2 linked regions of the Niabella yanshanensis genome follow. The protein of the gene in region 1 interacts with the protein of each later gene in a pairwise test. Links are inferred from orthologs where the notes say so. Each region holds a gene or a part of one and is shown on either strand. Other genes may lie near its edges.

What was found.
Region 2: the proteins of U0035_RS14710 (region 1) and def interact in binary tests that used the Escherichia coli proteins (3 or more experiments, as listed by UniProt). The link is inferred for Niabella yanshanensis from one-to-one orthologs.

Annotation. Positions count from the first base shown.
Region 1 is NZ_CP139960.1:3,527,330-3,530,583, reverse strand. Bases 157-3,077 are described here. They hold U0035_RS14710 (aspartate-semialdehyde dehydrogenase), read left to right. Parts: upstream 157-1,081; coding sequence 1,082-2,074; downstream 2,075-3,077. Other genes in these bases: bcp (thioredoxin-dependent thiol peroxidase), read right to left, coding at 2,834-3,077; U0035_RS14705 (Uma2 family endonuclease), read left to right, coding at 2,214-2,813; U0035_RS14715 (DUF6364 family protein), read right to left, coding at 448-678; U0035_RS14720 (hypothetical protein), read right to left, coding at 157-184. In the rest of the region: more of U0035_RS14720, read right to left, coding at 29-156; more of bcp, read right to left, coding at 3,078-3,254.
Region 2 is NZ_CP139960.1:1,099,192-1,102,365, reverse strand. The notes cover bases 3-2,843. They hold def (peptide deformylase), read left to right. Parts: upstream 3-1,052; coding sequence 1,053-1,634; downstream 1,635-2,843. Other genes in these bases: U0035_RS04075 (ribose-phosphate diphosphokinase), read left to right, coding at 2,536-2,843; radC (RadC family protein), read right to left, coding at 1,635-2,324; ruvX (Holliday junction resolvase RuvX), read left to right, coding at 548-955; U0035_RS04095 (UbiA-like polyprenyltransferase), read left to right, coding at 3-544. Outside these bases: more of U0035_RS04095, read left to right, coding at 1-2; more of U0035_RS04075, read left to right, coding at 2,844-3,174. UniProt on the Escherichia coli protein: Removes the formyl group from the N-terminal Met of newly synthesized proteins. Requires at least a dipeptide for an efficient rate of reaction. N-terminal L-methionine is a prerequisite for activity but the enzyme has broad specificity at other positions.

The sequences.
Region 1 (3,254 bases):
CAATACATGCGGGAGTTTTGGTGTTTGCTTAAGCCAATGTTTCAAGTAGCTTACGGGGAGAAATAACGGCTATTCCTTCCCATTTATGGTTGAACATTCCCAAATCGCTTGTAACAAAATAGTCTAAATGATGATACTGTACTGTACAATATTGAATATTGTCCTCCAAATCATCGTAAGACATTTTAAGCGCCTTTATCAGTATCGGCCGTATCACCTCAATAATCTCCAGCTCTTCCAGAATATCCGGAAGTAGTTCTTTAGCAACTTTCGCCCCGTATGCTTTAATAAGCCAGTGTGCAACGACCTGGAAAACAGAAGGGGTTATATATCCTGTAATTTTCTAATCAAGAACCATTTTAAAAATTGCTTCGCAATCATTATGATTATTTCTTTTCAGAAGCAGGTCAAGTATCACGTTAGCGTCCAGAAAAACTTTGCTGGCCATTACTTGTATTTTTCTTCGTAGTATCCCTTTTTGTACTCGATATCAAGTGAAATAGAAGGCTCTGGTAAAGTCTTGATTTTATCCAAAAGACTTTTCTTTTTAGGCTTATCGACAATTCTCTTAAAATATTTTTCTACTAGTTCAGAGATCGAAATATTGTTCCGGTTGGAATACTTCTTTATTTCTTCCAGAATGCCTTCCTCAATCGTGATGTTTAAGCGTGTTTTCACACATCAAAGATGCGCATTTTTAAATTTTATGCGCATACCCACTTCGTCAGTCATTAGCCTGGGGAGATAATATAACCCGGTTTTATTCCCGATTCCCAATCGTTGCATTCTTTAATCTCCACCGTAATTATATGCCTGTTGTAACAGGTTACCTGTATTTAATAACCTGGTATTAAAAGCATTCGCTAAATCAACGTTAAAGAAACGAGGTTTTTAAAAAATATTTTGTTGATTTCAGTCATCGATCTACCTTTGCAACCCAATGACAATAAAGAAACATACAAAGATTAAGAAACATCCGTAATGGAAGGTTGTAGTTTTTGTGTGTGTAACATAAATTTTTTAACAGGCCTTCCGTAAATACGGAAGGCTTTTTTTATATCTAAAACCAAAAAATAAAAAAATGAAAGTTGCAGTAGTGGGCGCCACCGGCCTTGTGGGCACCAAAATGTTGCAGGTATTGGCCGAAAGAAACTTTCCGGTTACGGAACTCGTTCCGGTAGCGTCTGAAAGAAGCGTAGGTAAAGAAGTAGAGTTTAAAGGAAAAAAATATAAAATAGTGAGCATGGCGGACGGTATCGCAGCAAAACCTGCTGTGGCATTATTTTCTGCCGGTGGAGGTACTTCTACAGAATGGGCGCCCCAATTTGCTGCTGCGGGTATTACCGTGGTTGATAACTCATCTGCCTGGAGAATGGATCCGTCTAAACCATTGATCGTACCTGAGATCAATGCAGATATCCTGACCACCAATGACAAAATTATCGCCAACCCCAACTGCTCTACGATCCAGATGGTCGTTGCACTGCAGCCTTTACACAAAGCGTACAAAATTAAACGCGTGGTAGTTTCCACCTACCAGAGCGTAACGGGTACCGGTGTTAAAGCGGTAGATCAACTGATGGGTGAAAGAAACAATGCCAGCGAATATCCGATGGCTTATAAATACCCTATCGATTTAAATGTTATTCCGCAAATTGATGTGTTCACCGACAATGGGTATACCAAAGAAGAAATGAAAATGGTGAATGAAACCAAAAAGATCATGCGCGACGATAATATTAAAGTGACAGCGACTACTGTTCGGATACCTGTAATGGGGGGTCATAGCGAAAGCGTGAATGTTGAATTTGAAAATGAATTTGAACTGGCAGAAGTAAGAAACCTGTTAGAATCAGCTCCTGGTGTAGTAGTAGTAGACGACCTGCCCAACCAGCAATACCCGATGCCAAAGGACGCACATGAAAAAGACGAGGTTTTTGTAGGCCGCATCCGCCGCGATGAAACACAGCCTAAAACATTAAATATGTGGATCGTGAGTGACAACCTGCGTAAGGGTGCGGCTACTAATGCCGTTCAGGTAGCTGAGTACCTGGTAGCTAACAACCTGATATAAGTTTTATTTATAACAGTCTTATAAAAGCCGGAGGTTATCAACCGCCGGCTTTTATTTTCTCAGGCGATAACGAACCCTTATAATATGGATTTAACTTTTTAAGGTTAAGCGCATCCTAAAAATGAAGTAAATTGCATATATGGACAACATTTTAAATGAACCAGCGCCAGCCTATCAAAAAGCCTTTTATACAATGTCCGAATACCTGGAAATGGAAAAGGCTTCTGATACCAAGCATGAGTTTTTCCAGGGAGGAGTGTTTGCTTTGGCCGGAGCCGGAAGACGGCACAATGTGATTTCTAAGAATATGTCTGGCGAGTTATATACAGCGCTGAAAGGCAAGTCCTGCCAACCTTATGGCAGCGATCTGCGTATCCATATCCCGGAAAATACATTATTTACTTATCCCGATATCTCGGTTATCTGTGGAGAGATTACTGCTTCGAAAGAAGATGAAGACACCGCAGTGCTTCCTACAGTTCTTATTGAGATCCTGTCTCCATCCACAAAAAACTACGACCGCGGCGGAAAATTTAAATTATACAGGGATATTCCAACATTAAAAGAATATATACTTATAGATAGTGAATCAATAAATATAGAATGCTTCAGGTTGAATGCCGGCGGGCATTGGGAACTGGAAGAGTACAAAACACCTGAGAACACGTTAACGATTGAATCACTAAACGTGTCTATCAACATCAGGGATATTTATAACGGCACCCAGATGCCTGCTTAAAAATTTTATAAATGATTACCTCAATCATTGAACCCAGCAATGATCTCTTCTGCGTGCTGCTTGCTTTTAGGCTTCAGGATGATTTTTTTGATAACACTTTTTTCATCAATTAAAAAAGTAGTGCGATATACACCCATATACTTATGACCAAACATTTGCTTCTCCCCCCACACACCATATTTCTCTAATATTTTATGACCAGTATCCGCAATCAATGGAAATGGCAGTGAATTACGTTGTTCAAATCGTTTGTGTTTGGCCGCATCGTCAGGACTAACCCCAACTATTTCAATACCATGTTGCCGGAGCAATGCAAAATTATCCCTAAGATTACAGGCCTGTATAGTACAGGTTGGGGTCAGATCCTGGGGGTAAAAGTATAAGGCAAGCTTTCTTCCTTTGTATTCTGATAAAGATATTTTGTTGCCATCCTGATCTTTG
Region 2 (3,174 bases), 2.4 Mb from region 1 along the record:
TTATCTTTCACCCATCGCCCTGGCAGTGGTGCTGGGTTATAGCTATACCAAACGGTTCACACCTCTTTGTCACCTGGTGTTGGGTTTGGGGTTGTCTTTAGCGCCAATAGGCGCTTACCTGGCGGTAACGGGGCGCTTCGATCTGTTGCCCATACTTTTTTCTTTTGCCGTTATCTTTTGGGTTAGTGGCTTCGATATCATTTATGCGTTGCAGGACGAGGAGTTTGACAAAAACAACGATCTGTATTCCATCCCTTCTGTGTTGGGTAAAAAGAAAGCTTTGCGTGTTTCAGAGTTGTTGCACGTGTTAAGCGCCACCTGCGTGATCATTGCCGGTTTTATCGGACAGTTTGGATGGTTATATTGGGGGGGGATTGCTGTTTTTGCCGGCATGCTTTTTTACCAGCATAGCATTGTAAAGCCTAACGACCTGCGCAGGGTAAACCTGGCATTTATGACCGCTAACGGAATTGCTTCAGTAGTTTTTGCGGTGTTTGTTGTTGTAGATTTGTTTGTACATCATTACCAGACTATAAATCCCTAAATAATGGCAAGATTGCTTTGTATAGATTACGGTCTGAAAAGAACCGGGATAGCCGTTACGGATCCGTTGAAGATCATTGCAACCGGGTTGACCACTATTGAATCGAAACAGTTGATATCTTTTTTGAAGGACTACTTTGTCAAAGAACCGGTAGAAAAAATTATTATTGGTATGCCCAAAAACTGGGACGATACGGATACCCATGCCACGCCGTTGGTTGAGAAAGCGATCAAAAACCTGAAAAAACATTTTCCTCAAATGCCGCTCGAAATGGTGGATGAGCGTTACACTTCCAAAATGGCTAAAGATGCAATGCTGGAGATGGGGTTGAAAAAAATGCAGAGGCGTAATAAAGCCCTGGTAGATGAAATCGCCGCCACCATTATGCTCCAGGAATATTTAAACAGGTGATCGTACGATGGCGCTGCTACCTGGCGACTTGGTTGTCTGGAACTCATTACTCATCACTCATTGCTACCTATTCACAATAATCAGTACCTTTGCCGCCATGATTCTCCCAATAGTAGCTTACGGCAATCCCGTTTTAAGAAAAGTAGCAGAAGAGATAGGGCCTGATTATCCCGGCTTAAAAGAATTAATTGCCAATATGTGGGAAACCATGTATGCCAGTAATGGCGTGGGTTTGGCTGCACCTCAGATCAATAAATCAATAAGATTGTTTGTGGTTGATTCTGTGCAGATCTTTGAAGCAATGGAAGATGAGGAAGAAAAGCAGGAATACCCGGGCGATGAGGGCGCAAAGAAAGTATTCATTAATGCCTACGTAAAAGAATTGAATGGGAAACCATGGGCCTATAACGAAGGTTGTTTAAGTATACCTAAGATAAGAGAAGATATTACCCGAGCGGAATCGGTTACTATTGAGTACGAAGACGAAAACTTTCAAACACATACAGATACCTATACGGGTATTACAGCCAGGGTGATTTTACACGAATACGACCATATTGAAGGTAAATTGTTTATCGACCATTTACCGGCGTTAAAAAGGCAGTTGCTCAAAAGAAAGCTCAATGATATTTCTTCGGGTAAAATAAAAGTAGACTATAAAATGTCTTTTAGCCGTTAATTATAGCAGCCCGTCATCGGCAAAACTGTAGTACCCGGCATCACTTACGATAACATGATCCAGCACTTTAATGTCAAGAAAGGCAGCTGCCTGTTTGATCTTTTCAGTCAGGTATTCATCAGCTTTACTGGGCTTCAGGCTTCCTGAAGGGTGGTTATGACTTAAAATAAGACCGACCGCATTTTTTTCGAGGGCGTGTTTTAAGATAACCCGGGGATCGGCAACCGTTCCGGTGATGCCTCCGGTGCTGATAATATCAAAGCTTAAAATTTTGCAGGACCGGTTAAGGTAAATGACGGCAAAAACTTCGTGCTGGTAGTCTTTGAGCCGTTCTTTCAGGAAATCTGCCATCTCTTTAGAAGTGGTGAACCGCTGCTTATGGGGCATGCGCCCCATCTGGCGTCTTCTGCCGAGCTCCATAGCTGCCATTATTGTAATGGCTTTCGCTGCCCCGATACCTTTCACAGATGTAAGCTGTTTTATACTGATGGTGCCTAACTCATTCAGGTCGTCATTACCTAACTTCAGGATATCTTTGGCCAGGGTTAAGGCAGATCTTTCACGGGTTCCATTATGAATCAGTATCGCCAGCAACTCCGAATTACTCAGGTTATTGGCGCCAATGGCTATTAGCTTTTCCCTTGGCTGATCATCCCTTGGCCATTCTTTAATGGTGTTCTTCAATTTCATAAATTATCCTAAAAATACGAATATTTTAGTTAGCGTACTTTTCAGGTAAAGAGTAAGCTGTATGTAGTGGCGATGGCTGGTTTTGAAAAAGCAGGTAACAGGTTTTCTCCTGAAATATAAGGACCCTGTATATCGGGCATTCAAAAAAAAATGTGATTCAACCTCATAAGTTGAATAAAAAAAATATCTTCGCCGCTCATCCACGAATACAATGCATAAAGCTCAATCGATTCCCCATGCTGCTAAAATATTTTCGGGAACAGCATCCGAAGCACTGGCAGTAGAAATAGCAAAACATTTTGGCTGCGACCCCGGAAAGCTTAGCATTCAACGCTTTGCCGACGGTGAGATTTCCCCCAATTACCTGGAAAGTGTAAGAGGAGACTATATTTTTCTGGTACAAAGCACTTATTCTCCGGCTGATAACCTGATGGAATTACTGCTGATGATTGATGCTGCCAAAAGGGCTTCGGCTTATAAAGTAATAGCTGTTTTGCCTTACTATGGTTATGCCCGGCAGGATCGGAAAGATCGCCCAAGGGTAGCAATTGGTAGTAAACTGGTAGCAAATATGCTTACCGCAGCAGGAGCCGATCGTATTGTAACTATGGATTTGCACGCTCCGCAGATACAGGGCTATTTTGATATTCCGGTGGATCACCTGGACAGCCATGCGGTGTTCATTCCCTATATTGAAAAGTTACAATTAAAAAACCTTACCTTTGCGGCCCCTGACGTGGGAGCAACCAATAGGATCAGGGAAATTGCAAGTTATTTTAACGCTGATATGGTGATTTGTGACAAGCACCGGAAGCGTGCCAACGAGATAGCAAGCATGCGGTTGATTGGT